3 regions of the Rhodococcus sp. P4_E4 genome follow, and region 1 is predicted to be linked to each of the others. Evidence: riboswitches for the same ligand, from Rfam matches in the RefSeq annotation. Region 1 holds a riboswitch; each other region holds the start of a gene.
The links. Region 1 has a riboswitch for S-adenosylmethionine ahead of AC1DVN_RS16850 (amino acid ABC transporter permease). Riboswitches for the same ligand answer to the same signal wherever they lie in the genome.

Region 1 (10,477 bases):
CGGTTCCGGTGAGCCAATGCAGTACAGCGTCGCTGTCAACGGGACCTCGATATACCTCAGTGCCCGATGAATTCGACACGGATACAACGGGTCCACTGGCAGTCGAGAGCTTCTGGGCGCTGAGACCGGTCGTGGTCGCCGGGGCGTCGATGGGAACCTCGCTCGGGGTGGGCGTAGTTGTTGTGGGTGTCGTTGTCATGGTCGTTGTTGTTGTCGTTGTGGACGGAGTAGTTGTAGCCGGTGACGAGGTGGTTGTCGAAGGTGTAGTTGTGCTGGTGGTTGTCGTGGCCTGCGAGGTTGTTGATGCGCTCGGAGTAGTCGTGGGTGAAGGTGTGGTCGAACTGACCGCTGCGGTGGAGGTGGTAGTCGTCGCACTCGGAGCTTGTGCAACCAGCGCCGAACGAGCGGCCGGAGCTGAGGCTGCCGTGGTTCCGCTCGTGGGTCCGGATGCACACGCCATGTCATTGAGGATGATGAGCAGTGTCGAACTGCTGATGCGGTACCCGGTGTATTCCGGTGTCACGTAAGTTCCAACGAGTCCGTGTAATTCGACGTCGTAGTTTGTGTTCGACAGGAGAATCCCGCCGCTTGGCAGATCGGACAACGTCAGGGTCGTCGAGAGGCCGGTCACGTCTCTGATCAGCGGAGGTTGGGTGGTGTTGGTTGCGTTTCGGACGATGATTCGAAATGTATCCGTGGCAACGCCAGGCCAAGCGAGCACGACGGAAGTTCCCTTGTCCGAGCAGGTCATTGACGCGGGAGGTTTCGGAAAGCTCGCAGCAGTGGTGAACGAAATGCTTCCCGCTGTCGCCATGCCCGTGAAGGCGGCCTGTGTTCCGCCGATGTTCGCAATGCCCGCCACGCTGAGACCGACCGTTGTCAATGCGATGATTGCCTTGAAGGCGTGGGAATCGCCGTGCGCGTCCTGACGATCCAGCCTGGGTTCCCCTTCATCCGGTCTTTTCCGTGGGCGAAATGCGATGTACAGCAGTCCTCCGACAGCAATCGCACCAAGCACAAGCCCACTCGGTCCGGACAGCCAGACGGCCACGTAGCCGAGGCGGTTGATGCTGAAGAAAACTCGATCCGCTTCGGTGATGACGTAAGGATCTGGGTCTGTGACGGGATTCGCGTCGCCGCGCAGCTGTGCAATTGCAAGATTGTTGCCTTGCTGCTCGACCGTCTCGACACGATGGGTGATTCGAACGCCTTGGTTGTCGTAGACACTGACGATGTCACCGACCTGAACTTCCGAAGCAGGCACGGTGCGCGCGAATGCCAGAGCACCGGTCTCGATCGTGGGAGACATCGATCCGCTCTTGAAGATCAGCGGAGTGATACCGAAAGCGAAGCCGGCAATGAACAATCCGATGGATGCCAGACCGGCGAGGGCACCGAGGGTGAGCAGAAGTTCGTGAATCCGACGTGGCGTCGAGGCTTTCGGTGACATCTTCGTGTGTCGTGACACGGCGCTCACACCTTTGCCGAGAAGTTCAGGACGATGCTCGACGAGCTGCTCGTCGGTGGGGTCGGACTCGTCGGAAGCGTCACCGAGACACAAAGATTGTCGGTTGCCCCGATAGCCAGCGAACGGTCGGGTGCACCGACCGCCTGATTTGTGGTGAGTGTCAGCGGTAAGGACAACACCACATTGCTGCCATCTGTGCATTTGTTGGCCACAGTTCCGTTCAACGACACAGTCATCCGCAAGTAGGTCGTCAGCGCGCCGCCGCTGGTGGAAGTAATCGTGTATTTCAGAGGAAGATTCACGCCTGCCCCCACGTTGTTGACTTTGACGATGGCGGAGTTCGAGTCGCCGGGAATCATCCCGGTTTTGCCGAGTTGGCTGAAGTTCAGTGTCGTGGTCAGCGTGGGTTGGATTGTGGTATTCAACTGCAGATTGATCGACCCGGTCGTGATATTTCCCGAAGTCGCCATCGCCGAAGACGTCCAGGCCGCGAGCGTGGTTACACCGCCGACACCAAGCACCATCCCCAGCGCGAGCAGCGCGCGAAAACGCGTGCTGGTCAACAGGTGACGAATCCGGTGGGCCGGACGGTCAGGGCGCGAGGGCATCGTGCTGGCCTTTCTCGATCTGGTCGGAGTTGGTGAGGTTGGAAGCTGCAGGGTCAGGCGCCAATCGGGCTCGAGCTCGCTCCTTCCGGCCGTCACGGATGCCGCTGATCATCATGTAGGCCGCGTACAGCAGTAGTGTCGTCACGACTATCACCACGATCACGGTGCGCTGCTCTCCGGTGAGCCAAGTGTTGACGTAGCCGAGATACGGAAGGCTGTACCAGACCTTTCCCCGGATCTGTACTGGCCGTACTTCTTTCTCGTCGCGTTCACCGTTCGCGTCGCCCTGGGTGATGAAAGTTCGTTCACCCTTTTGGTTTTCACTTGTGGCGATGATCCGGTGCGTGACGACGGTCGGCTGACCCGATTCCAGCTGGTACGTAATAGGTGTACCGATCCCCAGTTCGGACGGATCGACAGGTTTGACGACGACCAGTGATCCAGGGTTGTACGTCGGGCGCATCGAACCGGTCAGAATCGTGAAGCGCTGCGCTCCCGCGAAGAAGGGGATGACAATGGTTGCGACGATGACTGCCGAAATCGCCAGCAGCAGTGTCCAACTGACGATAGAGGTGACCCACCACAGAGGGCCGGTACGTTCACCGCGTTTGGTCGAGTGTTTCGTCATGCCGCCCCTGCCTGGAACGTGAAGGTGGCGTTGGTCGTCTGACCGGAAACCGCACCAACACCCACCGTGAGCCGCAGACACAGGATGTAGGTGCCACCGGCTGCGAGCGGAGTCGGCATGTACGCGGGGGAAACCGGGTACTGCAGCGATGCATTCATCGATCCGGACGTCACTGGGGTTACTGCCGGAGCCGCGGTGTTGACGCCGGCCGGGCAGGCGCCTTCGTTGGCGACTCCGTACGTGGTCAACGTGAATCCCGGAAGTGCGCTCGTCGACTGCATTCGCCACTGCAGAGGATCAGACCCCGAATTCTTGACGGTGAGCGGAGCTTGCACCGTGTTTCCCGGGACCACAGGCGTCGTGGCCGTCGTCAAATTCGCCAGGGTGTACGCCGCACTGGTTCCGGCCGATGTACCAACGGTGAGGTTGACGCTTGCAGCGGTTGCGGTCCCACCACTCGCGCTCGCCGAATCGGACCACAGCGCGAGCGACTGCTGTGACGATGCGAACACCGCTACAGCAGCCACCGCGACTGCGATCGCTCCCCAGACCTTTTTCCTCATGAAATTACGGAGCCGGAGTCAGCGCTGTCTGAGTGACGACCAGCTTCATCGCCGCCAAGTTCAGCGACTGATTCTGCGCGACCTGGTTGGCCACCTCGGTGAAGTTCAGACGGACTCCGACGTGCACGATCGTGCCGTTCTGTACCTTGGTGATCTGTGAAATCGGGTTGCCACCAGCGTCCTTGATGGTCGTAACCGGCTGTACAGCGGCGGCAAGTTCGGCGCTGTTGGCACCTGGAACGATGCCGGCCGTATCAGCGGTCAGAACAGCCGCGAGACGATCGCCCACTGCGGTCACTGTGACGTCGCAGGTGTATTCGATGCTCTCGGTGGTGACGATGCGGTAAGCCGAGATGTTGGTGATCGCGGTCTTCGTCGGATTGAGGGAGTTCCAACCGCCGCCGACCGGTGCGCAGGCGCTCAGGTCGAGTGCACCGGAAGTGACGGGTCCGCCGCCACTGACGTCGGCCGAGTCGCTCCACACAGCGAGCGAGCCCGCACCGCCGAGGAGGAGGGCGCCGGCCGCCGCAGCAGCGATCGCGCCCTTGGTCTGCTTCTTCATGAAAATCTCATTTCATGTCTGGGACCCGAAATGGGTCGTTCAGACATGAGTATCAGCCACGGCAAACGATTCGTTACTACTTTTTCTCAAATTTCTTTTTGGACTGCGATCCACCTATTGTCGGGGGTGTATTCGCCTCTGACCTGCGAATAACTATCAGTACGCAATCTTCCTTCGAAAGAAACCGCTTGTTTGTCCAGCTGGACAAAGTGGACGAGTCGGATCCTGGCAAATCTAGTGTTTTTTACCAGTTAATTACCGACTCGCGGTTTTGTTTTGCAATTGAATCAATTGTTTGCGGTGCTACGGAATGGATCGGTTGTCATTCCTACAAGATCGGCGACCGACTCGAGAACGACTGTGGGTCGGTACGGGAAGAGCTCCACCGACGCGCGGGTCGAGATCCCGGTCATCACCAGAATCGTCTGCAGTCCGGCTTCGAGGCCACAGACGATGTCGGTGTCCATCCGGTCGCCGATCATCAACGTGTTGGCCGAATGGGCGCCGATGGACCGCAGGGCAGAGCGCATCATCAAGGCGTTGGGCTTGCCGACGTAGTAGGGATCGCGTCCGGTTGCCTTGGTGATGAGAGCCGCGACCGAGCCGGTGGCCGGCAGCGAGCCGTCACGCGACGGCCCAGTGGCGTCGGGGTTGGTGGCGATGAACCGCGAACCACGCTCGACCAGTCGAATCGCGGTGGTGATCGCCTCGAACGAGTACGTGCGCGTCTCGCCGAGTACGACGTAGTCGGGGTCACTGTCCGTCAGGACGTAACCGATGTCGTGCAGGGCAGTGGTCAGGCCCGATTCGCCGACCACGTAGGCGCTGCCGCCTGGCCGCTGGTTGGCCAGGAACGTCGCGGTAGCGAGCGCTGACGTCCAGATCGACTTCTCCGGGATGTCGAGTCCCGAATTGAGCAAGCGTGCTCGCAGGTCACGCGGGGTTCGGATGGAGTTGTTGGTGAGCACCATGTACGGGATGTCGTTCGACGCCAGCTCTGCCAGGAACGTGTCCGCTCCAGGTATCAAGTGCTCCTCGTGGACGAGAACCCCGTCCATGTCCATGAGGTAGGTCCAACCGGTCTGATCTTCTGTACTGGTCATGACTCCAGTATGTGCGGGTGCCGCCCGATGTGGGCGATCAAGCGAGAAGGCGCCACAGCCCGATCAGGCCGACGACGACAATCGTGTAGCGCAATGCAGTGGGGGACAGGCGTCGTCCGTAGCGGGCGCCCAGGACGCCACCGCCGAGCGAGCCGACAGCGATCAAACCGGCTGCTGCCCAATTGATCTGATCGAACGCCAGAGTGATGTACATCCCCGCTGCAACGATGTTGACGAGCAGTGAGAGCAGGTTCTTCGCGCCGTTCATGCGTTGGAGGGTTTCAGGGAGGATGGCACCCATCACACCGATGAGAAGGATGCCCTGCGCGGCAGTGAAGTATCCGCCGTAGATGCCGACCGCAAAGGTGCCGGCGGTCAGGAGCATCAGCCTCTTGGTGGACAGCGTCGTTTCTTCGGTGGAACGCTTCTTGGCCCACGCCTGGATGCGTGGTTGGAGGAGGACGAGCGCGAGGGCGAGGACCAACAGCACCGGAACGATGGTTTCGAACAGTTTCTCGGGTAGATGCATGAGCAACCAGGAACCGAGTAGTGCCCCGGCGAGTGACGCCGGAATCTGCCACTTCAGTCGATCCCACTGTCCGGACAGCTCGCGTCGGTAGCCCCAGGTGCCGGAAACTCCGCCGGCGACGAGCCCGACCGCGTTGGACATGGTCGCGGTCACGGGCGGCATGCCGAAGGCGACCAGCGTCGGGAACGTGATCAGCGTTCCACTGCCGACCACGGCGTTGATCGCGCCCGCACCGATGCCGGCCAGCAATATGAAGAAAGCGTCGAGTCCACTCACTCCGCAGACGGTACGGCAGAGGGAAAGTCGGTCCAGACGGCGGTCCCGGTCTTCGTTCGAACACTCTATTGAACACGTCGAACGCGGCTTCTGACACCGTTGAAATCAGTGCGATTCCAACCTGGTTGATCTTTCATTTCCCTTGCAGTGCAGGGAAATACAACATTTGACGACTAGACATTTCGGGTCTAGTCTTTGCTCACCATCCAGAGCGACCGAGAGACCTGGCTCGTCGACGTCGCAGCAACCCCCCGAGCGATCGGGAGCGGGTGCTACCGCCAGGACCGATGGAAGGCATCACATGGGTTCCACTTCGCACGCTCCGCACAGGCGCCGCCACATCGATCTGTGCCGCACCGCTTCGTGTCACTGTCGCTGACCGAACCGTCGTCTTCGCAACTCGAGCTCACCAACTCGAGACCACAGCTGCGTTCCCATTCCCCGAAAGGTCTATTCGTCATGTCCACTCCGTCAGGTAGCGCGCCGTGAGCGCGCCCACCGATGTCCGCCCCGAAAAGTCGGTGTCCGAGCCGCAACTTCCGGACTCGGAGCTTGTCGTTGCTCGCACCTGGCACCCGCTGCGCTGGGTGATCAGTGCGGTCGTGCTGGTACTGCTTGCTCAGTTCATCCACGGACTCGTCGTCAACCCCGGCTGGGACTGGCCGACCTTCGCGCAATACTTCACCGCGAAATCAGTGCTCGCCGCGCTGTGGATGACGATCAAACTGACGCTGTGGGGGACGATCCTCGGATTCGGTCTCGGTGTTTTCCTGGCACTCGGTCGGTTGTCGAAAAACCCGGTCCTGCAGGTGATCGCTTGGACCTACATCTGGGCCTTCCGCTCGATTCCACTCATCGTGCAGCTGCTCTTCTGGTTCAACATCACATACCTGTACCAGACGCTTTCTCTCGGAATACCTTTCGGGCCCGAGTTCTTCACCTTCCAGGTCAGCGGTGTGATCGGCGGATTCACCGCGGCGGTCATCGGTTTGGCGCTGCACCAGGCTGCATACTCGGCCGAGATCATCCGCTCCGGAATCATTTCGGTGGATCACGGCCAGATCGAAGCTGCTCACTCGCTCGGTATTCCGCGCAGTCGCCAGTTCTTCAAGATCGTTCTCCCGCAGGCAATGCGAGCGATCCTCCCCAATGCCGCCAACGAGGTCATCGGACTCTTCAAGGGAACGTCGATCGTCTCCACCATGGCAATCGCCGAACTGTTCTACCAGGTGCAGGTCATCTTCGGCCGCAACGGACGAGTCGTGCCCCTGCTGATGGTCGCCACGATCTGGTACATCATCCTCACGACGTTGCTCTCGATCGGTCAGTACTACGTGGAGCGCCACTATGCACGAGGATCCGCCCGTGCGCTTCCGTTGACTCCGGTACAGAAGGCGCGCAAGAAGTTCGAAGAGATTCGAGATGCGCGTCTCGATATTCCGAGAGGTGCGACCCGATGACCGCAGAACTGGCCGAAGAGACGGTGTATGCCGTCGAAGCGCGCGGAATTCACAAGTCGTTCGGCACGCTGGAAGTACTTGCCGGCGTTGATCTCCTGGTCCGCAAGGGCGAAGTGACCGTCATTCTCGGTCCGTCTGGTTCCGGTAAGTCCACCTTGCTGCGCACCCTCAATCACCTCGAGAAGGTCGACCGCGGGACCGTGCGGATCGACGGAGAACTGATCGGGTACCGGCGCAAGGGAAACCGGCTCCACGAACTGCGTGACCGCGAGATCCTGAAACAGCGTTCGCACATCGGATTCGTGTTCCAGAACTTCAACCTGTTTCCGCACCTGACCGCGCTGGAAAACGTGGTGGAAGCGCCGCTCTCGGCCCAGAAGCGTGATCGTGACGAGGTGTACCGCGAGGCCCGCGCACTGCTCGAGCGAGTGGGAGTGGGGGACAAGGCGGACGAGTATCCCCGCCAACTCTCCGGTGGCCAGCAACAGCGCGTCGCGATAGCGCGAGCGCTGGCACTGCGGCCGGCGGTCATTCTCTTCGACGAGCCGACGTCGGCGCTCGACCCGGAACTGGTCGGCGAGGTTCTCGAGGTCCTCGCTCAGTTGGCCCGTGACGGCGCCACCTTGGTGATCGTCACACACGAGGTCGGATTTGCTCGGGAAGTGGCGGACACTGCGGTCTTCATGGACGGCGGCGTCATCGTCGAACAGGGCCCACCTTCGCAGGTGATCGACAATCCGGTCCACGAACGGACCAAAGCTTTTCTCTCCCGCGTCCTCTGACGCGACCCAGACTCATTCCCGGAAGGAAATATTGATGTTCTCCCCATCCCGTCGCGCGACTTTTCTGATCTCGGCTCTTGCCACAGTCGGACTGCTCAGCGCTGCGTGCAGCAGCGCGGACGCGGAGTCCGACGGCGCCCAGGTCACCGCTGCTGCGGGTTACAACCTCACTGCCGATCAGAACCGCATCACCACCGACAAAGTCGATTCCATTGCCGCCGAGCTACCTCAGGACATTCGCGATCGTGGCACGCTGCGCGTCACCGGTAGTGCCGGTGCCGCTCCGCCGCTCCGCTTCTACGCCGACGACGACACCACTCTCATCGGTTCCGAGACCGACTTCGCCTACCTGATCGGTGATGTTCTCGGTTTGAAGGTCGACCTGCAGACCGCAGACTGGGCACAGAACTTCGTCCGCATCGATTCCGGCGAGGCTGATGCATTCCTGTCCAATGTGACTGTGACGGAAGAGCGTAAAGAGAAGTACGACTTCGCCACCTACCGACTCGACACCCTGGCCTTCGAAGCCAAGAAGGGCTCCGGGATCTCCATCAAGGAACCCAAGGATGTCGCAGGCAAGAAGATCGCGGTAGGTTCCGGTACCAATCAGGAAGCGCTGCTGGTCAAATGGAGTGAGCAGAACGTCGCGGCCGGCCTGGCCCCCACCGACATCTCCTACTACCAGAACACCACCGACTACTACCTGCCGCTGCAGTCCGGCCGGATCGACGCCTACTTCGGACCGAACCCGTCGTCGCAGTTCCATGCCAAGCAGTCGGGTGAAACCGAAGTTGTCGGTGAGTTCTCCGGTGCAGGCGACACGCTGCAAGGCCAGATCGCGGTTCTGGTGAAGAAGGACAACGGGTTGATCAAGGCAATCAACGACGCGATCAACCACACGATCGAGAACGGCACGTACCAGCAGATCCTCGAGCGCTGGAACATCACGAATGAAGCCGTCGACACGTCCCTGATCAACCCGCCCGGCCTTCCGAAGACCAAGTGAGCTCTCGTCCATGAGTGAGATTCTCGATGCGATCGTCATCGGTGGAGGACTCGTCGGGTCCTCCACCGCCTGGCGGCTCGCGGCGCGCGGACGTAGCGTCGTTCAGCTGGAACAGTTCGGGCCGGGGCACAAGCACGGTGCGTCGCACGGTACTTCGCGCATCTACCGTCAGGCGTACGACAATCACCTGTACACCGGGTTGGCGGCCGACGCGCTGCCGCTGTGGCGGGAGTTGGAGACCACGACGGACATCGGGTTCCTGGAACTCACCGGTGCCGTTGATCACGGCCTGCCGCAGGCAGTGCAGTCCAAGGCGAAGATACTTCTCGAGGCGGGCATCAAGGGCGAGATCCTCACCCCTGCCGAGGCGTCCGCCCGTTGGCCGGGGCTGCGATTCGACACCACGGTGCTCCATCATCCCGATGCAGGCCGGTTGCACGCGGACCGCGCCGTGACCGCTCTGAAGGCGGGAGCGGTGTTTGCCGGCGCCGAGGTCCGTCACGATGTTCGGGTGTTGGCACTCGCGCGGGCGTCCTACGGCGTGGACGTGGTGACGGACAGTGGAACGCTCGCAGCTCGTCAGGTAGTGATCGCGGCCGGTGCGTGGACTGCGGATCTGATCGAAGACAGCGGTCTCGGCTCCGAGATCGTACTGCCGACACTGCGCACGACACAGGAACAACCGGCACACTTCGCACCGCTCGATCCCGGAGTCGAGTGGCCGAGTTTCGTTCACCACACCGGCGCAGAATTGGAGACCGCGGGGATCTACGGGCTTGGTTCCGAGGACGGGATCAAGATCGGCGAACACGCGACCGGGCCGGTGGTGACTCCGCAGACCCGTGACTACACCCCTGGTGTCGACGGAGAGCAGCGATTGGTGGAGTACGCCGAGTCGTGGTTGCCCGGTGTCGATTCCACCCGTGTCGAGTCGCTCACCTGCCTGTACACGAGCACGCCGGACAGTAACTTCGTCATCGACCGAGTCGGAGCCGTCACGGTGGCGGCGGGGTTCTCGGGGCATGGGTTCAAGTTCGGTCCGGCCTTGGGTGAACTTGTGGCGGACCTCGTCGACGGAACCACCCTCGCTCCGGAAGTTTTCAGGCTGGGGGAGCGTTGACCAGATTCATGGAGGAAAGTGTTGTGGCACTGGAGCTCGGAACTCGACAGCTCGAGGGTGTCGGAGCGGTAGAGGTCTATTCGGTATCGCAGGACGATCCCTTGGCAGCTCCACTGATCGCGGAGTTGGCACTCGAATACAGTTCGCGTTACGGCGGGACTCGCGAAGCGATGCTCGAGGATCTCACGACGTATCCGGCAGAAGAATTTGCCTATCCGCAGGGTGCGCTTCTGGTGCTCACCCACGACGGTCTGCCGATCGCCGGTGGTGCGTTTCGTCAATTCGATTCCACCACTGCCGAACTGAAGAGAATCTGGACATCGGTCGACTATCGGAAGCGCGGCCTCGGCAAGGCCGTCGTTCGCGAGTTGG
Region 2 (10,477 bases), on a different contig from region 1:
GCATGTATTCCCGAACTGCGGGCACTGGGTGATGATCGAAGCCAAGGAGGGAATGAGGCGCCGGGTCTGTGTTTGTGCCCCCAGTAGGACTCGAACCTACGACCTGCGGATTAAAAGTCCGTAGCTCTACCAACTGAGCTATAGGGGCGCGGCGCAGAGTCTAACGGGACCGCAGAGTCCGTGAAAACACCACCCCCATCAGAAGGGCGATTCCGATGACGGCGATGGTCCCGCCCGTGCGATGCAGACCCGCGTCGTCGATGGTTCCGCGCATGGTCAGCTCGATGACGACGGCCGCAAGGTTGGCGCCGATGTACTGGATTGTTCGGTACAGGCCGATCGCGGTCCCGACGTCGGCGGAGGTGGTCACCGAGTTGATCAGGTTCTGGTTTCCCATGTTGTTGAAGCCGTTGGGGATGCCCAGGATCGCCGCTATCAGCAGGAGTGCCACAAGGGGAGTCGAACTAGATTCGACAAAGGCGATCAGAATCCCGCCGACAGCCAACGCGGCGGTGCCGATCAGGAGGGTGATTCGTGCGCCGAATTTCCCGTACACCCTGGACGCGGACATGGTCGCGAAGATCCCGACCGCAGCGACGGGCAGCATGAAGAGCCCGGCGCTGATCGGTGACATTCCGCGGGCTACCTGTAGCCACTGGGGGAGTCCGAAGAAGATGCAGTAGAACGCTGTGTAAGTCAGCAGGGTCCGGCCGAGAGTCATGCTCAGTGCGCGGTTTCGGGCGACGGCACGGACGTCGATGAACGCCGAGGCGGTTCGACGTTCCCACCAGACGAACAGGAACGCGAAGAGGGCCGTCGACGGGACGAGATACCACTTCGCGTGCTCGGCGAGAGACAGGAGAAAAAGCATCGTCGACGTCGTCAGGGCCAGAAACAGCGTGATACCGAGTGGGTCGAGTGACTTGAACAACGCAGTGGCGCCGGCCCGGTCGGGCAGGGCGGAGTCGCTCGGAGCGGCGAAGAAGACCCATATGGCAGTGACGACGACAAGCGGGAGGTTCACCCACATGATCGACTGCCAACCGAGTGTGCCGACCAGCAACCCGCCGAGAGTAGGCCCCAGCGCGACGACCGATTGAGCGCAAATGGTGAGTGTTGCTATAGCTGAACGGGTTTGAGCCCGGTGGCGGTCAGCGTATTCGCGGATGACGGTCATCGCGTTCGGATACTGTGTCGCCGTGCCGATTCCGAGCAGAATTCGCGCCGCGATAAGCCAACCCAGTGACGGGGCGAGCGAGCCGAGGATCGATCCGGCAGCGATCAGACCCAATCCCGCCAGATAGACGCGTTTGGCGCCGAGGATCGATCCGAGTCGCCCCGCCGCCGGTGCCGTGACTGCAGTCGCGATGTAGAGAGCCGAGATGACCCACGCTGTGCCCGAACTGGAACCGAAGTATGTGGCGATCGGGACGATTGCCACCGCAATCATCGACGAGTTCAGTGCCTGAAGAACGGTTCCCGAACCGAGAGCAAGACTCAGTTTCAGGGGAACGGAGGCTTGGGGTGTCGACGTTTCGACGACGGCGGTCACGGGTTCATCAGTGACTCCTCTGATATCGATGTCGATGCTGGGGACGCGCCCTGGCCTAGTCTGCGCAGGATTCGGCCGGCGATCAGAAGCAAGTCACGCTCGGCTTCGGTGCACTCGGCGTCGATGACCTCGGCCAGCCACTGCGTGCGTTTCGTTCGGTCTTCGTGAAGGGTCGACGTGCCTAGTTCGGTCATCGTGACCAAGGCCGCGCGGCCGTCCGATGGATCCGCCCTTCGCGTCACCATGCCCTGTTCCTCGAGCGCGGCCACGGTCTTTGCGATGGATTGCGGTGTGACGCGCTCGAATTTCGCCAACTCTTTTGCGGTCAACGGACCTTGTCGGTCGAGGTGGCCGAGAGCTTGGATCTGGCTCGGCGTGAGTTTGTGGTCGTGGCGTTTGGTGCGGAGACGCCGGACGAAGGCACCCAGATCGTCCCAAAGTACGTCGATCTCGTCCCGAGTCTTGCTGCGACCCTCGCCATCGTTCATTTAGACAGTCTAACTGTGTTATTTCGATGCTGCTAGCACGGTTTCGACAAAAACTGGGGAATAAACAATCGCATTAGTTGTTTAAAACCTTGGGATTGCCGTTCATCCGTCGGCGAAGCAGTTCCGTCTGCGAGGTCGGATTATCGGAATCTCGGACACGAAAAAGCTCGGATGCGCACCCCCTGCGGCGCACCCGAGCGGCCAAAACCATACCACTTGGTGTCTTTTGGGCATAAAGTCGGTTGTTGTCCCCCGAACAGCCGATTGCCTCTAGTACTTTTGGCGGGTATCGCTCTAGTCCTTACGTAGGGTGTGTTGGAGGGGATATTGTGAGGTTTCGGGGGATGACAGGCGCCGATCACGGCGATTCTGCGTACCAACTCTGCGAGAGGCACAACACCGTAAATGGCACGTCAACAAGAGCGTGCGCGGCGTACCCGCGCCGCCCTGGTCGAAGCGGCTGCAGTCGAATTCGCCAAGCGCGGCTATGCAGCTGCGTCGGTGAACACGATCCTCGAGGGCTCCCGCGCCACCAAAGGCGCCATGTATTTCCATTTCCAGTCCAAGGAAGAGTTGGCGCGAGCGGTTCTGACCTCGGCTATCGAAACCTTCACTGGAATCACTGATCGTTGGGCCAAGAGAACAGACCTCGATCCATTCGTCGCATTGCACGGGCTCGTGCTCGACATTGCCGAGGTCTTCCGTGCCGAGGTAATCGTGCAGGCGGAATTCCGGCTGATCATCGAGCCGGAGTTCTACAAGGATGTGCAATCTGGTGGCGGGCAGGTCTGGGGAAAGACCGCCTACGAGTTGGCATTGCGCGCCAAGGACGACGGTTTGCTCCGCGAAGACGTGGACCCGGAGAAATTCACGCGCGTACTGGCAGCGAGCCTTGCCGGCCAGCGGTACATGGCGGACCTGATTGCCTCGAGTGGGGATCTGGGTGTGTGGTTCGAGGAGTCCCTCGAAGTGGTGCTCGAAGCCATGGCCACACCGGAGTGGTTGGAGAAGTTTCATCGCGACGGCTGGCCGCAAGTCGAGTTCCCCGACGCGGAATAGTCCACTTTTCGCCCATGACCAGGCGATTTGTGATTTCCGAACGCTGTGCCATAAGCTATCCAAGCTCCCAACGGAACGCCGTTGGGGTACTAGTTCGGAGAGATCCGGCGGGCCCCCTTCGTCTAGCGGCCTAGGACGCCGCCCTTTCAAGGCGGTAGCGCGGGTTCGAATCCCGTAGGGGGTACGTTTTGCGAAAGCGAAACGATGCAGTATGGTTTGACCCGCACGACACGCTTTGAGATGCACAAATGCCAGGCCAGGACAGTGGTTTGGGAGCGGCTCGAAGATGTAGTACGGTTTCACAGCAAGGAAAAAGCAAGGCCCTGTGGCGCAGTTGGTTAGCGCGCCGCCCTGTCACGGCGGAGGTCGCGGGTTCGAGTCCCGTCAGGGTCGCAAAGCTTTGTTCTCAATCAATTGGTTGAGAACAAAGCAATGCGATAGGCATTCGGTTCGGGTGCCGTCCGGCCAGGTAGCTCAGTTGGTACGAGCGTCCGCCTGAAAAGCGGAAGGTCGCCGGTTCGATCCCGGCCCTGGCCACCATAATTCTTATCGACAAGCTCCAATCTCATGTTCTTCGAACATAAGGTTGGAGCTTTTTCGTGTTCGGATGTCAGTCGCCGTCAACCACTCGGCCCGATCATCTCAGTTGTGCGCATCCTTTGTCTCCGTGAATATTTCCGGTCACCGGGAACGTGCTGGGCGTCACTCCACGGAGGACATCACTATTAGCCGATTGCGGCCGATCCGTGGCTGCGTCTACTGGAAGTGAGGTGGAATCTCCGTGTCGCACTCGAGATCTTGGCGCATCGGGAAAGTCAGCCGGGTCGCCGTCGCGTTGCTCGGTACCGGGGTTCTGTTGGTGGGCTGCGCGAGCAACGGTGACGACAGCGGGACCGATACGACGAACACGTCGGGGGACGTCGTGACCGGCATGGTCAACGAGCAACCGGACCCGGGCGACGCGGTCGCCGGCGGGACCATGACGTACGGCGTGCAGGTGCTCGTTCCCTCACTCGACCCGACCAAGACGGCAGCGCGCGGCGGTTCCGGCGGTGAGGCCTTCGCTGCGGTGTACGACGTCCTGATGAGTTACGACACTGCGAGCGGCGAGTTCGAGCCCAAGTTGGCTGAATCGCTCGATACCAGCGACGACGGAAGCACGTGGACGTTGAAACTTCGCGACGGTGTGAAGTTCAGCGACGGTTCCGCGCTCGACGCCAACGCCGTGATTGCAAGCATCGATCGGTACAACGCGGGCAAGGGCAATGGCGCCGAGTTGTGGCTGGCTTCGGTGGAATCGGCGCAGGCAAGCGGTCCCACGACGGTCGACTTCAAGCTGAAGACGCCGTGGATGCGCTTTCCGTCGATGCTCGCTCTCGGGCACGGGATGATCGTCGCCCCGAGTTCGCAGCAAGGCGACAAGTTCACCGCGGTGGGTGCCGGACCCTTTACCGAAGATCTCTTCACGCCGAGCGTCGAGCGAATCTTCAAGGCCAACCCGTCCTACTACGGCGGCGCTCCCAAGCTGGACAAACTGCGGATGGTTGCACTCAACGGTCCGCAGGCCAATCTCGAATCATTGAACAGTGGTCAGCTCGATGTTGCCTACATTCGCGGCCTTACTTCGGCGATCAATTCCGCCAAGTCCGCTGGTTACCCCGGCTACATCGACGTGCTCAACGCCGGTAGTGCCGAGATTGTCAACAATCGTGAAGGCCGACCGGGCTCGGATGTTCGCGTTCGCCAGGCTATCGGCTACGCGCTGGACACCACGTTGATCGATCAGCGCGTGGAAAACGGTGAGGGACTGCCTGGCTCGGAGTTGTTCGGTCCGACGTCGCAATGGCACGTAGACACACCGGGTATTGCCTACGACCCCGAAAAGGCCAAGGAGCTTCTGAATCAGGCGAAGGCAGACGGATACGACGGCGCGCTCGACTACGTCGTGCTCAGTGAGCCCAAGGACCACGCGATCGGCCTCGCCGTGCAGTCACTGTTGCAGGCCGTCGGGTTCGAGGTGAACTTGATCTTGGCCAACAACGCCGGCGACATCGTGCAGAACGTCTACGTCAAGCACGATTTCGACCTGGCGCACGCGGGCATCGGAATGTACGAGTCGATTCTCGATCTCGGATTGTTCTCCACGACCAACAGCACCTCGATGGCGAATACTGCTGGATATGCGAACCCGGCGATGGATCAGCTGATCGCAGATCTACAACAAGCCAAGGATAATTCGTCGACCCTGGCGATCATCGGCAAGATTCAGACGCTGTGGAACGAGACGGTTCCGTCGGCGCCGATCGGCGGGCTCACGTCGTTCTGGGCTTGGCAGAAGAACGTGCACGGTGTGGTTCCGACTGCAACCGGCATCATGCTGTTCGATCAGGCATGGATGGGCGCGAAGTAGCGTTCCAGCGCACACCGAGAGCCCCGTCCGACGCGAGTCGGGCGGGGCTCTTTGGTGTCTACGTCGGCTAGCGTTGCGCAACCCTTTCGATCAGGATGATTGAATTGAAATATGTTGTTGGTCAATATGATTCGCCGATCGTGATTTGACTTGTTTAGCGTCGCCCGCATAGATTGCATCCACCATCCAGAGTGGCTGAGAGACCTGGCTCGATGATGCCGCAGCAACCCGCTTCGTTTGCGCAGTGTGGGTGCTACCGCCAGGACCGATGGAGGACGCATGACTGTATTTGCCGTGGGTATCGAACTGGACGGCGAGGGCACTCACCCCGCTGCCTGGCGCCGAAGCTCACATCGCCCGGATCAGTTGCTCACGGGTAAGGCCGTGCGCGATCGCGTCGCGGCTGCCGAGAATGCGGGCTTCACCTTCGCGACGTTCGACGATTCCATCCTCCCTCCGAGTGGTGACGTTGTCGGCCGCATCGATGCCGTCTCCAGGGCGTCATACGTGGCGGCGACGACCAGCACGATCGGACTGGTCCCCGTCGTCGGGACCACGTACGCCGAACCGTTCCACACCTCTTCGCAATTGGCGACATTGGACTACTCCTCGCGTGGGCGTGGCGGCTGGCTTGCTGTTCCGGTCGAAGACGATGCCGCGGCGAGGGCGTGGGGGAGGGCTCCGGTAACGACGGAATCGGCGCGTCAGCAGGAGCAGCGGGATTCGGTTACCGTCGTGACAGATCTCTGGGATTCGTGGGAGGACGACGCCGTCGTCCGTGACTATCTCAGTGGGCGTTTCCTCGAGCGTGATCGTCTGCATTACGTCAATTTCGAGGGCGACACCTTCTCGGTGAAGGGGCCGTCAATCGTTCCGCGGCCGCCGCAAGGCCAGTTGGTGGTGTTCGGCCGCTACGGCGACATCGAACCACACCAGGCCGATGTTGTTCTCGTTTCCGGTGATTCGGTGGAGGCCATTGCACAGTCGGCTGCCAAGGCGCGCGATGAGGGCGCGTCATTGGTGGTCGCCGAGGTCGATGCGGCATTCGATACGCCGAATCTGTCTGCGGCGCAGCGGTTGATCGAGCTGAACTCGCACGGGAATGCCGTCGTCACTGGCCGACTGCTCCTGGCTGCAGATCCGGGGGAAGCGGCCGTGGTTCTGAAGGAATTGGCCGGACACCTCGACGGTGTTCATTTCCACGCTCTCGTGATCGACGAGGACCTTCCGGTGCTGGCCAAATTCGTTCTTCCGGCGCTGTCGAAGTCCGGGTTGACGCGACGCCCGGTTCCGGGATCGACTCTGAGGGGCAACCTCGGCCTGCAGCGGCCCGCAAATCGATTCGTCCACTCCTCCTGACTTGACTTCGCACTAAGGACATTTCGGCTATGACTGCATCACGCTCCGCCGTACCTCGACCCGACGCTCACGTTCACTTCGGCGTCTTCTTCCAAGGGGTCAACCACACCACCATCTGGTCCGATTCCTCGAGCGGATCCCAGATCGACTTCGAGACGTTTCGGCGCTTGGTACTCACCGCCGAGCGAGGTCTGTTCGACGCCTTCTTCCTCGGTGAGGGCCTTCGCCTTCGCGAGCAGAACGGCAAGATTCTCGATCTGGATATCGCCGGCCGCCCCGACGCTATTGCACAGTTGGCCGCCCTCGCCGGTATCACCGACAAGATCGGGTTGGTCGCGACACAGAACACCACATACAACGAACCGGCCGACCTCGCCCGTCGACTCTCCGGCCTCGATCTACTTTCCGACGGACGGGCCGGCTGGAACGCGGTGACCACCGACAACGCTTGGACGGGAGAGAATTTCCGTCGCGGTGGTTTCCTCGACCACGCCCTGCGCTACGAGCGTGCCGGGCAGTTCATCGAAACCGCGCGGGCACTGTGGGATTCGTGGGCCGACGACGCGATCTCGGACTCTCGCACGTCCGAGAACTGGTCGACTCCGGGAGCCGTGAGCGACGTACGCCGCCAGACTTCGCAGTTCGACATCACCGTGACGCCGACGCTTCCCCGCAGCAGACAGGGACATCCGGTCATCTTTCAAGCGGGCGATTCGCCGACTGGACGCGATTTCGCGGCGACGCACGCCGACGTCATCTTCTCGCGACACGGGACGCATTTCGACGGCGCGCTCGATTTCGCCGACGACATTCGGGCTCGGTTGCGTAGCGTCGGGCGACCGGAGGACGACGTCAAGATCCTGCCCAGCACGCAGATCGTGTTGGCGGAGAACGAGTCCGAGGTCGAGGAGAAGGCGCGGTGGGTCCTCGAAGGTCAGTTCACCGGCCAAACCGCACTGTCCCTCGTCGGATTGGTGTGGGGGAAGGACCTTTCCGACCGAGACCCGGACGGTCCACTACCGGAGGAAGATCCGGTTGCGCGCCCGGTGTCCGAGACGCGCGGTTCCGCGCGAGACGGCAACGACCCCATTGCGATTGCACGTGAATGGCGGGCTCTCGCCGAGGCAAAGAACCTGTCGCTACGTCAGGTCGCCATCGAGACCTCGCAGCGTTCGGGTTTTGCGGGCACCCCGGGGCAGGTCGCAGATCAGTTGGTCCATTGGGTGCGCAACGGAGCTTCGGACGGCTTCAACATCTCGCCGTACCTGGTGCCGACCGGGCTCGACGAGATCGTCGACTGGTTGATCCCGGAACTGCAGGAGCGTGGGGCGTACCGCACCGAGTACTCCACGTCGACGCTGCGAGAGCACTTGGGGTTGCGACCGCCGCTCACGCGTCGGGCCGCGTCTGAAGCTGCGGGGTAACGGGTCCTGTCCCACACGGTCACAGCGGCGGCCGAATCCACCAAGCTCGATTCGGCCGTCCGCTGGGAGATCATCGTCTGCGTAGCCGCGGGCTTCACCACTCTTCTCGATTCGGCGGTGCTCGGAATCGGGGTTCCGTCGATCCGGGCGTCGCTGGGCGCGTCGACCTCCGAGGTGCAGTGGATCCTTGCGAGCTATTCGCTGACTTTCGGCTTGGCCCTTGTGCCGGCGGGCCGACTCGGTGACGTCGTCGGGCGTCGACGCTTGTTCTTGGCGGGGCTGAGCATTTTCGCTGTGATGGGAATCCTCGGAGCATGTGCGTCGGATCCGTCGATGATCGTGTTGGCTCGTCTTGGGCAGGGGATCGGCGCAGGCACCATCAGTTCGCAGGTGCTCGGCATCATCACCGACCGGGTGTCCGGAAAGGCTCGGGCGAAGGCGTTAGGCGCGTACAGCACCGCGGGTGGTCTGGCCGGCGTTTCCGGACCGATCCTCGGTGGCGTTCTGCTGAAGTATTCCGACTCCGACTTCGGATGGCGGTTGCTTCTCGTTCTCAACGTGCCGTTTGCCGTGATCACTCTGATTTTGGCGTTTCGCTTTCTGCGCCGTGATCGAACTACCCGATCAGGCGCATCGATCGATCCGGTTGGGCTGTGTCTGCTGGCGACTACGACCGGGCTCCTGTTGTGGCCCATCGTGACCCGAACCAGTGTCACTGTGGCTGCGGCTTTCCTGATCGGTGCGTTCGGCGCTGCCGTTGCCTTCTGGTTCTGGGAACGTCGGTACGCCGAGCGCGGCGGGACGCCGGTACTGCTTCCGTCGTTGATCGCCTCACGGGGCTTCCGGTTGGGTACGACGGTTGCACTCTTCTGGTTCGGATCCATCCTCGCCGTCAACGCGGTGCTCAGCCTCTATCTGATCGAAGGTTTGGGCTTCGCCCCGCTGAGTGCGGCGTTGATCATGACCGGTAGCTCACTCGCGATGGCATTGACGTCGGCTCTCGGATGGCGGCTGGTTGCCAGGTTTGGCCGAAGTGCAGTGGTTTTTGCCATAGTCGGCGAGATCCTTGTCATCCTCGGGTACATCGCAGCGGTCAATCTGATTCCGCGGGAACATCTGATCCCGGTGCTGGTGGTCCTGGCGGTGTTGTCGGGAGTTGCCAGCGGTTTGGTCGACGCGCCCAATCGGGTGCTGACTCTCGAATATGCACCGCCGGGCGCGAACGGTGTTGCGGCGGGTTTCCTTCAACTGTCTCAGCGCCTGTCAGCGACCATCTCGCTGGCCGCGGTATCGGGGTTGTATCTCGGTGTACTCGGATCGTCGCCCGACGGATACGGACGTGCGTTCGGGATCGCGCTTGCCGTCTGCGTGGTCATGTTGACGCTCTCGTTGGCGGGGGCGGTGGCAGACCGACGCCGGCGAAGGACGTGACCTGGTATTTCGTGGGTCTCCATGGACCTCGGGAGGCCGAGCCCGTGTGACTCATGGGACTTGTGTTACCCATGGGTTAGGAGTCGTGGGACGATACTTGTGTGGTGACCGGTCGCAGTGAAGACAAGCCCAACGGTCGCGGGAGTGGAGAGCCAGTTAACTCACCCCGTGGATCGTCGGACAAACGTGACCGCACATCGACACCCTTCCGCGCTCGAACGGCGATGTGGACGAATCGGCCACTGTTCGATTTCCATATGATCGTCGGTCTGGTCGTGCTGATCGTCGCGTTCGGACTGCTGATGGTGCTGTCGTCTTCGGGCGTCGAATCCTATGTTCTGTCCGGGACGTCCTACGCCCGCTTCTGGCCGCAGTGCATGTTCGCAGCGATCGGTTTGGTGATGTTCGTGGCGGTCGTGCGGCTGCCGACCGAAACGATGCGTAGAGCCTCACCATGGCTGCTGATCCTGTGTCTTGTTCTGCTTGTCCTGGTGCTGATTCCAGGTATCGGCTCGGAGCAGATGGGTGCTCGCAGCTGGTTTGTGATCGCGGGTATTTCCTTCCAGCCGTCGGAGCTGGCCAAACTTGCTCTGGCGATCTGGTCCGCGGCGACGGTTGCGTCGTTCATGAACGCGCGGATGGATGTCAACCGTGCGCTGCCGGTGATCGGCGGTACGACGCTGCTGGTTCTGGTTCTGGTGGTGTTGGAGAAGGACCTCGGAACCACGATCACGATCGGCATCATCTTCATGTC
Region 3 (10,477 bases), on a different contig from region 1:
CTGATCACCAACGTGGTCGAGCGCGCCGAGCGGGTTCTGGCCGGAGTCTGAGTCCGATGTCCTCACTGGTCGGCCTCGCGAAGAAGAATCTGCCCATGCTCGCGGTCCTCGCCGTGATCGCGGCGGCCGTGGTTCTCGTGCTGGCCGACCGGTGGCGTCGCGGCGCCCTCGTCTTCGGTGTTGCCGTCATCATCGGAGCTGCCGCTCGGTGGTTCGTTCCCGAGAATCGTGTGGGGTTGCTCGCGGTGCGCGGAAGGGTCTTCGACACTGCGGCGATGGGTGTGATGGGTGTGTTGATCGCGACGCTCGCCCTGACCATCGATCCGCTCGGCACCGACTGAGAAGATCAGTCCCCGTAGAACGAGCGAATGTCGATATCACTCAAGGGGATCCACTCCGGTGAATCTGTGGATGTCGACTTCTTTCCAGCCTTGACCGGTGCACTTCGCAGCGTCACCGCAAGTGCAGGTTCCTCGTCGATTCGCCCGGCCAGGGCGTAGATCGCGGCGAGATGGTGAACGCACGGCGAGCGTCGACCTGAGCAGTCGCAGCTGGCAGTGCACTCCGAAAGATCAACGGCTACTGCAATATTTCGAGCCTGCAGTTCGGTGACGATGCTGTCCGGCAGTTCGCCGGTGGAGACGGATCTGTTGGCCTTTCCCGCCGAACGGAGAAGGCTCTTCACTGCGGCGATTTCGGATTTGGTCCAGAGCGGGACACAAATTGTCACCGACGAGGTTTTTGCTTTGGTGCTCACCTCCGCGACGACGGTCCCCGATGAGACCACGGTGAACTCCACGGAACCGTTGCGTGCGAGGGTACGAGCCGTCGGCAGGGACGGGTTCGGACCGGATGCCGCGGTCCGCTCCACCGTGCGCAGCCATGCTCGACCCCAAGCGGTGACACCGAATTCGTTGGCCATCAGATGATCACCGCGCCGTCGAGTTCGAGGAGTTCACGCAGTTCGGTGTCGGGTAGATCGGCCAGGGCGGCCTCGACGTTCCCGGAAACAGCATCGGCCACAGCTCGTTTGGACTCGTGCATCGCTGCGATGTGATCCTCGACGGTACCGCCCGTCACCAAGGTGTGGACGTTGACGGTGCGCTTCTGGCCGATGCGGTGTGCCCGGTCGGTTGCTTGGTCCTCGACGGCTGGGTTCCACCACCGGTCGTAGTGCACGACGTGACTTGCGCGCGTGAGGTTGAGGCCGAAGCCGGCGGCGCGCAAGCTCAGAATCAGAACCGGTGGTGAATCCGTGTCGTTCTGGAACGCGTCGACCATTGCGTCGCGCTTGTCGGTGTTCAGGCCGCCGTGAAGGAACGGGATTGCGCCGATTCCCAACTCGGAGCCCAGGTGCCGCGAAAGCATCTCGCCCATCGTCCGGTACTGCGTGAATATCAGCGCGCGATCGCCGTCGTCGACGATCTCGGCAATCATTTCCGTTGCGCGGTCGAGCTTTCCGGATCTTCCGTAGAGGTCATCCGTATCGCCGGTGACCTGCGCCGGATGATTGCATACCTGCTTGAGGGTGGTCAGCAGCGCAAGGATGTTGCCGCGCCGGGCAATTCCCGTACCCAAACCGGTGTCGAAAGCATCTGCAACTGCAGACCGATAGATGCGCGCCTGTTCCGACGTCAGAGTGCACGAGACGGTGGAAAATTGCTTGGGCGGAAGATCCTTGGCCACTGTGTCTTTGGTTCTGCGCAGAATGAACGGATCGATGACCGCGGCAAGCCTGGTCGCCGCGGTGGCCGATCGACCGGATTCGATCGGTACGGCAAAGCGTTGACGAAACCGTGCGCGAGTTCCGAGGACTTCGGGATTGGCGACGCGAAAGAGTGACCACAATTCTTCGAGACGGTTCTCCACCGGCGTGCCGGTCATCGCTACCTTGACGTCGGCCGACAACTGCATTGCTGCTTTGGCTGCCAGCGAAGAGGGGTTCTTGATCTGCTGTGCCTCGTCGAAGACCACTGAACTCCAATGGATCGGGGCCAATTGGTCTGCGTCGGAACGCAAGACGCTGTAGCTGGTCAGCACCGTGGCGCCGGCAGGAACACGAGTGGGAAGTGCGCGAGCGGTCCCGTGATGAACGTGCAGTGGCAGATGCGGAGCGAATCGCTCGATCTCGCGGCGCCAGTTTCCGATGACCGAGGTGGGACACACAACCAGGTGTGGACCGTCGTCGGCGCGGATCGCGATCATCGAAATCGCTTGCAGTGTCTTGCCCAAACCCATCTCGTCGGCGAGGATTCCACCGCCCGAACCCGACAGTGCAGTCAGCCAGGCAACTCCGTGCACTTGATACGGGCGCAATGTCGCCTGAATCTTTGCTCGGCGAAGACTCTCCACGGCTGCGCGCGCTTCCGTGAACAACCGCACCGTGGACCGGGCGCTTCTGATTTTCGTGTCGTCGCGCTCGATCGCGGCATGCGCTGCAGTCGGAATGTCATGTGCGCCGGTGTCGATGACGCGCTTCCATGCGAGCAACGACGGTCCGAGGTCGTCGCGACGTGCATCGAGGGTGTGCAAGGCGTCGATCGCGGTGGCGAGGTCGAGCAGTTGCGCTGCGACGTCGGTCGCTGTGATCGACTCGTCGACCGGGATCGCCAGCCGGCAGGTGCCAGGCGACCCGGTCGGCATCCCCAGCACCGACAGTCGCGCTGCCGGGTCTGTATCACCCCAGAACGCAAAGGACATGTGCTCGGGAATGTACGTAGCCTGCAGGCGCGTCGAGCATGGCTGATTCACGTTCGCCGATGCTAGCCGCGCCGGCTCAGGGACGCCAATGAAAATGTCGAGAAAACCTGCAGATCAGCTGTGGTTTTCCCGACATTGACGGATCCTGAAATTGTGCCTCTGTGCGGGATCAGCGGGCCGTGCGTGCGAACTCCATCGTTCGGCGAAGCAGTCCGGCGACAGCGTCCGCCTCCGTCAGGAAGCCGTCATGGCCGTCTCTGGACTTGAGAATCTCGAGGCCCGTGCACGTCGAAATGCCGTCCGCGATCTCCTCCTGCAAACGAAGGGGATACAGCCGATCCGAGTCCACGCCGCCCACGACGACCGGCGCCGTGATCGATGCCAACGCCGCTGCAACGCCGCCGCGTCCACGACCGATGTCGTGCCGGTTCATGGCCTCGGTCAGGAGGACGTACGTGCTCGGGTCGAAGCGGTCGACCAGCTTGTCTGCCTGATGTTCCAGGTAACTCTGGACGGCGTATCGTCCACCGTTCCAAGGATTTTCGTCGTTCTGGGCGGAGTTCTCGAAGCGCGCATCGAGTTCGGACTCGGTGCGGTACGTCAGGTGCGCGATGCGACGGGCGATCCCGAGTCCGGCGCGAGGTGCCCGCCCCGTTCCGTGGTAGTCACCGCCCTGCCAATCCGGATCGGAGACGATGGCAGCGATCTGCGTCGTCTGGGTGCCGATCTGATCTGCAGTGGCCCGTGAACCGGTTGCGAGAACCAACGCGGAGCGAATGCTGTCCGGGTAGGAAACTGCCCATTCAAGGGTGCGCATCCCGCCCATGGATCCGCCGACTACCGAGGCCAACTGGTCGATCCCGAGGAGATCGACGAGCTTCTTCTCCGCCGCGATCTGATCCCGGATGGAGATCTCCGGGAACCTGCTGCCCCACGGCTTGCCGTCGTCGGCCAGCGAACTAGGACCGGTCGTGCCGCGACAACCACCGAGGACATTTGTTGCGATGACGCACCATTCGCCGGTGTCGATCGGTTCGCCCGGCCCAACCATCCCGTTCCACCAGCCGGGGGAGGGCTGATTTGCGGAGATCGGTCCGGTGACGTGTGAGTCTCCGGTCAGTGCGTGCTCGACGAGTACGACGTTGTCGCGGTTCGGGGACAGCTCACCCCACCGCTGAACGGCGAGCGAAACCGAGGGGAGTACCGCGCCGCTCTCGAGTTCCAGGGCGCCGATGTCGACGAACCCCACCTGGCCGTCGGGCGGGGGAAGGAGGTCGATCCTGGGCTCCAATTCGTTCACGGTCACGAGTTTGCCACCGCAGCCAGGCCGACGGTGATATCGGCGAGGATGTCGTCGATTCCTTCGATACCGACCGCGAGGCGGACGAGTCCGGGCGTGACACCGGAGGCGAACTGCTCTTCGGGGGTGAGCTGCGAGTGTGTCGTCGAGGCGGGGTGGATGACGAGTGAGCGAACGTCACCGATGTTGGCGACGTGGCTGTGCAGCGTCAGGGCGTTGACGAACGTCTTGCCCGCATCGATACCTCCGGGCAGCTCGAAGGTGACGATGGCGCCGGTTCCCTTGGGTGTCAGCTGCTTTCCGCGTTCGAACCATGGCGAGGTGGGGAGTCCCGCGTAGGAAACGGAGGCCACCTCGCCGTGGCCGTCGAGGAATTCGGCGACCTTCTGGGCATTGGACACGTGGCGCTCGATGCGCAGGCTCAAGGTTTCGATGCCCTGCGCGATGAGGAACGCGTTGAACGGCGCCACGGCGGAGCCGAGATCGCGCAGCAGTTGGACGCGCGCCTTGAGTGCAAATGCCGGCGCGCCGAGGTCTGCGAAGGTGACGCCGTGATAGCTGGGATCAGGCGTCGTGAAGTTCGTGTGGCGACCCTGCGTCCAGTCGAAGGTGCCGCCGTCGACGATCACGCCGGCGATCGCGGTGCCGTGTCCGCCAAGGTATTTGGTGGCGGAGTGAACGACGATGTCGGCGCCGTGTTCGAGTGGGCGGAGCAGGTACGGCGTCGCGACTGTGTTGTCCACGATCAACGGAAGACCGTTCTCGTGGGCCAGCGACGAGATGCCGGGGAGGTCGAGGATGTGGTTCTTGGGATTAGCGATCGTCTCGCCGTAGAACGCCTTCGTGTTCGGGCGAATGGCTTCGCGCCACTGCTCGAGATCGTCGGGATCCTCGACGAAGGTGACTTCGATGCCCAGCTTGCGAAGGGTGTAATGCAAGAGGTTGTACGTGCCGCCGTACAGGTACGGGCTCGAGACGATGTGGTCGCCGGCTTCGGCAATGTTGAGGATCGCGATGGTTTCGGCAGCCTGACCCGAGGAGAGGAGGAGTGCGGCGACTCCGCCTTCGAGGGCGGCGATGCGCTGCTCGACGGCGTCCTGTGTGGGATTCATGATCCGCGTGTAGATGTTGCCAGGCTCGGCGAGGCCGAACAGTGCCGCAGCGTGATCGGTGCTGTCGAAAACGTAGCTGGTGGTCTGGTAGATCGGCAGAGCGCGCGCATTGGTGGCGGTGTCCGCTGTCTGCCCGGCGTGCACCTGCTTGGTCTCGAACGACCAGTTCGCGGTCGGATCAGAAGTTGCTGCGCCGTCGGCTGTGTTGTCGGTCATGATTTGTTCACTCCAGTGGTCTGACGGATAGATGTCGGACGGGGGCGAAGGATCGCCGCCCCGTGCTGGGGTCTATCTACAAGTGCGACACATACTGAGTTACCTCCGTGGGGCTCGGCCCGGTCTGGGGTCCGTCCCTGTCGGACCCGCGCTTGTCACCCGAATTGCGGTGGAACTGCGTGAGCAGATCCACGTCGGGAAACCTGGTCATCACCCGGGGCACCCCACCGCGGTTGGAGGGTTGCCGTCCAGCGAGCCGGGGCTTGACGCTGGCACTCATGACCAAGTCGGATTCTACCGGGAAGTGAGCGCAGTCCTGACGCGGGGCGAATTGTGAGCCGCAACCGCACGCGAGACAGAGCGACGCAGCCCACTAGCAGGCAAAAGTTACTCGCGAGTAGAGACCGATGGGTGGACCTGCCGGTTGCGGCCTCACGGGTTAGCAGTACGCTTGTCTTGTTTGGGACTCATCTCCCGAGATCAGTCCACACCGTCTAGGTTTGATAATCGAACCGTTCGCGGACCCACTCACAAAGTGTGACCGCAACCGTGTAACCAGGGAAACTTCCTAGGAGGACGCGAAGCACCCATGTCCAAAATCAAGGTTGAGGGCACCGTCGTCGAACTCGACGGCGATGAGATGACGCGCATTATCTGGCAGTTCATCAAAGACAAGTTGATCCATCCGTATCTCGATGTGAACCTCGAGTACTACGACCTCGGTATCGAGTACCGCGACGAGACCGACGACCAGGTCACCATCGACGCAGCGCACGCGATCCAGAAGCACGGCGTCGGCGTCAAATGCGCCACGATCACGCCGGACGAGGCACGTGTCGAGGAATTCGGTCTCAAGAAGATGTGGCGTTCCCCGAACGGAACGATCCGCAACATTCTCGGCGGCACGATCTTCCGCGCACCGATCATCATCTCCAACGTTCCGCGACTCGTTCCGGGCTGGACCAAGCCGATCATCATCGGCCGTCACGCATTCGGCGACCAGTACCGCGCCACAGACTTCAAGGTCCCCGGCCCCGGCAAGGTGATGATCACCTACACGCCTGAGGACGGCAGCGCACCGATCGAGCACGAACTGGTCAACTTCCCCGAAGAGGGCGGCGTCGTCCAGGGGCAGTACAACTTCACCACGTCCATCCGTGACTTCGCTCGCGCGTCGCTCACCTACGGACTGCAGCAGAACTACCCGGTGTACCTGTCCACCAAGAACACCATTCTCAAGGCGTACGACGGTGCCTTCAAGGACATCTTCCAGCACGTCTACGAGACCGAGTTCAAGGCTGAGTTCGATGCCGCAGGTCTGACCTACGAGCACCGCCTCATCGACGACATGGTCGCTTCCGCACTCAAGTGGGAGGGTGGATACGTCTGGGCATGCAAGAACTACGACGGCGACGTCCAGTCCGACACCGTGGCCCAGGGCTTCGGCTCGCTCGGCCTCATGACGTCGGTTCTGCTGACACCGGACGGAAGGACCTGTGAGGCAGAGGCTGCTCACGGCACCGTGACGCGTCACTACCGTCAGCACCAGCAGGGCAAGCCCACCTCGACCAACCCGATCGCGTCCATCTTCGCGTGGACCCGCGGACTCGAGCATCGTGGCAAGCTCGACAGCACCCCTGAGGTCATCGGCTTCGCGCAGGCGCTCGAAGACGTTGTCATCAAGACCGTCGAAAGCGGCCAGATGACCAAGGACCTCTCGATGCTGGTCGGCGGCGATCAGGGCTACCTGACCACCGAGGAGTTCCTCGGTGCACTCGACGTGAACCTGCAGAAGGCCATGGCCGCGAAGTAGATTCACTGTTTCACCTTCTGATGGGACGTCCGGGAAACCGGGCGTCCCATTTGTGTTCGCGGTCTCACGTGAGTGAACTCACCCGCTCTCACTTGGAAGTTCAACCAGGTGTGAGACCACAATTGATCAGTGACTTCGTCTACCCTCTCCCGTTCTGACACCTCGACACCCGGGGTTCGTTCCGCCAGAGGTCCGGCGATGCTCGCTCTTGCCCTCGGCGGTTTCGGTATCGGCACAACCGAGTTCGTCGCCATGGGATTGCTCCCGGAAATGGCATCCGGGCTCGGCGTCTCGGAACCCATCGCGGGTCACGTGATCTCGGCGTACGCGCTCGGGGTTGTCGTCGGTGCTCCGCTGATCGCTGCTCTCACCGCACGGGTACCGCGCCGCACCCTGTTGATCGCACTCATGGTCGCATTCACCGTCGGCAATGCCGCTTCGGTCTTTGCGCCCTCGTACACGACGCTGATGATGGCTCGATTCGTCGCTGGATTGCCGCACGGCGCGTACTTCGGAGTCGCCGCACTGGTCGCCGCTCATTTGGCCGAACCAGGCAAACGCGCGAAGGCCGTGGCGATGGTGATGATGGGTCTGTCCGTGGCCAATGTGATCGGGGTGCCGGTCGCGGCCTGGATCGGCCAGGCACTCGGCTGGCGCAGCGCCTTCGCCTTGGTGGCTGTGATCGGGGTGGCAACGGTTGCTTCGCTGTTCGTCTGGATTCCGCGGTTGGACGGTATGCCGGTGACGAATCCGATCACCGAACTCGGGGCACTGGGCCGCGTTCAGGTGTGGATGACCCTGATCGTGGGAATGGTCGGATTCGGCGGGATGTTCGCCGTCTACACCTACATCAGTACGACGCTCACCGACGTGTCCGGTCTCGGTGCTTCGTTCATTCCTCTGGCGCTCATGCTGTACGGACTGGGCATGGTGGCCGGCAACTTCGTCGGTGGATACCTCGCGGATCGCGCACTGATGAAGGGTTTGTTCCTGTCGATGGGATCCCTCGTGGTGATCCTCGCGGTCTTCGTGATCGCCGTGCGCAATCCGTACACGGCGCTTGTCTTCGTCTTCCTCATCGGGCTTGCCGGGTCCTCGATGGTTCCTGGCCTTCAAACACGGTTGATGGATGTCGCCGAGGATGCTCAGACCTTGGCGGCGTCTCTCAATCACGCCGCGCTGAACATCGCCAATGCCTTCGGAGCGTGGATCGGCGGCGTCGTCATCGCTGCCGGTTACGGGTATACCGCACCGGCAGCGGTTGGGTCGTTGCTTGCCGTCGCGGGTCTCGTCGTGCTGGCGGTTGCGGTGATTCTGCAGCGTAGGGCCGTGCGCTGACCTGGGCGCCCATCCGCGTCGGTGGAATCGGCTACGGTGCTTGCCGTGCCACAAACTGCTGACTCCCACATTCTTGCGCCCCACACCATCACGTCCGTGAACGTTAACGGCGTTCGAGCAGCTGCCCGCAAGGGCATGCTCGACTGGCTGGAGAAGACGTCGGCGGATTTCATCTGCCTTCAGGAAACGCGTGCGTCGGACGATCAGCTTCGCGAGACTCTCGAACCAGCGCTCGGCAACGGATGGTTCCTCGTCTCCGCCGAGCCGTCCGCGAAGGGACGCAACGGAGTCGCTGTGCTTTCACGCACGGAACCTGACGCGGTGCGGATCGGTCACGGCGACGACGAGTTTCTCGACGCCGGTCGATACATCGAAGCCGACTTCGCGGATCTGACCGTCGCGAGCCTGTACCTGCCCTCCGGTGAGGCGCTCACGCCGAAGCAGGAGGAGAAGGAGCGGTTCATGGCGTCCTTCGCAGTTCACCTCGCCTCCACCGCTGCGGCGGCCGAGGCTGCCGATCGTCACGTGGTGGTCAGCGGCGATTGGAACATCGCGCACACCGAACTCGACCTCAAGAACTGGAAGACCAACAAGAAGTCTTCGGGATTCCTCCCCGAGGAGCGCGCCTGGATGGATCTGCTGTTCGCCGAAGATTCCGCGTGGGTCGATGTCTTCCGCACCCTCCATCCGGGTGTCGACGGTCCGTACTCGTGGTGGTCGTACCGCGGCAAGGCATTCGACAACGATTCGGGTTGGCGTATCGACTACCAGGTTGCCACCCGCGGATACGCCGAGCGGGCCAAGGTTGCGCTCGTGGAACGCGCTGAGTCCTACGACCTCCGTTGGTCGGATCACGCACCTGTCACTGTCTCGTACCGGTAGGAGCGCTCGTGTCTGAAGGTCTGAAAATGCCGAGCGCAAAGACGCGCAACGCCATCATCACCGTCGTGGTGGCTGTGGTGGCGCTCGTACTGGCGGTAACCCTTTCTTCACGTGACTCCGACAGTTCGGCGTCGTCGGTTACGAAGTCCTCGAGTTCCCAGTCCTCGACTGTTCAAGCCAAGCCGGGTGCTACCACCAAGGCCGCGCCGTCGAGTTCCGTGCCCTCGAGCTCCGCGCCCTCCAGCTCCGCCGTCAAGACAACGCAGCAGACGAACAGCGATGCGCCGGCGCGCGTTCTCGCCACGCTCGTGGAGATCGACGCCGGGCGGTGGCCGGATTCCGCCAATGCGCCGGGCACCAAGGGCGGCATCACCTTCCGCAACAGCGAAGGGCGTCTGCCCGCTGTCGGTGCCGGTGGCGGACGTGTCGTCTATCAGGAATGGGACGTCAACGCGAAGAAAAACGGCCAAGGTCGTGATGCCGAGCGAATCGTCACCGGTAACGACGGTTCGGCGTGGTACACCCTCGATCACTACGACACGTTTGTGAGGATTCGCTGATGTCGGACTCGTCTACGGTCAGCGTGGCGCAGTGGCTGGATCCGTCTTCCGATGTGGCTTCGGTGGCCCTGCAGGGCGACCCGGCCGTTGCGGATGATCTTGCACGTGAACTCCGTGGCGAGAATTTTGTCGTTCGGGTGGTTCGCGGAGAGAACATGCGAACAACGGCGCAGGTCTTCGACGAGTTCGCGGCAGCCTTCCAGTTTCCGTCCCACTTCGGGCGCAACAAAGACGCTTTCGACGATGTCATGCGCGATCTCGACGGCGTACTCGGACTTGGCGCCGGATATGTAGTTGTGATCCGAGGTGCGGGTTCTCTACTGTCCGAGCAACAGGATCAGTTGGAGTGGTTCCGCGAAACGATGGACTTCTACACCGAAGAATGGGAACCCGTCGTTTTCCGGACCGTCTACCAGTTCGGTGCGGAGGACCTCACCGCCCACGGTGAAGACCTCGTCGAACTCGACTACCCGGGCACCACGCCACTGCACTGATTTCCACTCGTGAAAAGATCGGAACCATGTCGACCCCTGCAGAACAGAAGCCCACCGCAAAG

Region 2: it holds a riboswitch for S-adenosylmethionine, as region 1 does, so the genes downstream of both, AC1DVN_RS00945 (LLM class flavin-dependent oxidoreductase) here and AC1DVN_RS16850 (amino acid ABC transporter permease) in region 1, are expected to answer to the same signal.
Region 3: it holds a riboswitch for S-adenosylmethionine, as region 1 does, so the genes downstream of both, AC1DVN_RS03470 (bifunctional o-acetylhomoserine/o-acetylserine sulfhydrylase) here and AC1DVN_RS16850 (amino acid ABC transporter permease) in region 1, are expected to answer to the same signal.

Annotation. Positions count from the first base shown of each region.
Region 1 covers NZ_JBFUJB010000015.1:22,470-32,946, forward strand. Annotated here, with positions in the region: gene AC1DVN_RS16815 (signal peptidase I) at 1-1,468, opposite strand, end outside; gene AC1DVN_RS16820 (SipW-dependent-type signal peptide-containing protein) at 1,474-2,076, opposite strand; gene AC1DVN_RS16825 (signal peptidase I) at 2,060-2,704, opposite strand; gene AC1DVN_RS16830 (hypothetical protein) at 2,701-3,267, opposite strand; gene AC1DVN_RS16835 (alternate-type signal peptide domain-containing protein) at 3,272-3,829, opposite strand; gene AC1DVN_RS16840 (HAD-IIA family hydrolase) at 4,117-4,932, opposite strand; gene AC1DVN_RS16845 (sulfite exporter TauE/SafE family protein) at 4,970-5,737, opposite strand; SAM riboswitch class I at 5,937-6,031, shown strand; gene AC1DVN_RS16850 (amino acid ABC transporter permease) at 6,223-7,197, shown strand; gene AC1DVN_RS16855 (amino acid ABC transporter ATP-binding protein) at 7,194-7,979, shown strand; gene AC1DVN_RS16860 (ABC transporter substrate-binding protein) at 8,014-8,985, shown strand; gene AC1DVN_RS16865 (FAD-dependent oxidoreductase) at 8,996-10,105, shown strand; gene AC1DVN_RS16870 (GNAT family N-acetyltransferase) at 10,114-10,477, shown strand, end outside.
Region 2 covers NZ_JBFUJB010000001.1:202,121-212,597, reverse strand. Annotated here, with positions in the region: partial or broken gene AC1DVN_RS00990 (alpha/beta fold hydrolase) at 1-67, shown strand, start outside; tRNA gene AC1DVN_RS00985 (tRNA-Lys) at 76-148, opposite strand; gene AC1DVN_RS00980 (MFS transporter) at 161-1,552, opposite strand; gene AC1DVN_RS00975 (MarR family winged helix-turn-helix transcriptional regulator) at 1,549-2,040, opposite strand; gene AC1DVN_RS00970 (TetR family transcriptional regulator) at 2,446-3,099, shown strand; tRNA gene AC1DVN_RS00965 (tRNA-Glu) at 3,211-3,283, shown strand; tRNA gene AC1DVN_RS00960 (tRNA-Asp) at 3,419-3,492, shown strand; tRNA gene AC1DVN_RS00955 (tRNA-Phe) at 3,563-3,639, shown strand; gene AC1DVN_RS00950 (ABC transporter substrate-binding protein) at 3,881-5,509, shown strand; SAM riboswitch class I at 5,689-5,784, shown strand; gene AC1DVN_RS00945 (LLM class flavin-dependent oxidoreductase) at 5,789-6,868, shown strand; gene AC1DVN_RS00940 (NtaA/DmoA family FMN-dependent monooxygenase) at 6,898-8,292, shown strand; gene AC1DVN_RS00935 (MFS transporter) at 8,362-9,723, shown strand; gene ftsW (putative lipid II flippase FtsW) at 9,948-10,477, shown strand, end outside.
Region 3 covers NZ_JBFUJB010000002.1:106,114-116,590, reverse strand. Annotated here, with positions in the region: gene AC1DVN_RS03495 (bifunctional methylenetetrahydrofolate dehydrogenase/methenyltetrahydrofolate cyclohydrolase) at 1-51, shown strand, start outside; gene AC1DVN_RS03490 (DUF3017 domain-containing protein) at 57-341, shown strand; gene AC1DVN_RS03485 (swim zn-finger) at 347-922, opposite strand; gene AC1DVN_RS03480 (DEAD/DEAH box helicase) at 922-2,700, opposite strand; gene metX (homoserine O-acetyltransferase MetX) at 2,870-4,006, opposite strand; gene AC1DVN_RS03470 (bifunctional o-acetylhomoserine/o-acetylserine sulfhydrylase) at 4,003-5,328, opposite strand; SAM riboswitch class IV at 5,472-5,612, opposite strand; gene AC1DVN_RS03465 (NADP-dependent isocitrate dehydrogenase) at 5,918-7,141, shown strand; gene AC1DVN_RS03460 (MFS transporter) at 7,271-8,479, shown strand; gene AC1DVN_RS03455 (exodeoxyribonuclease III) at 8,516-9,361, shown strand; gene AC1DVN_RS03450 (guanyl-specific ribonuclease) at 9,388-9,921, shown strand; gene AC1DVN_RS03445 (barstar family protein) at 9,921-10,415, shown strand; gene trpS (tryptophan--tRNA ligase) at 10,442-10,477, shown strand, end outside.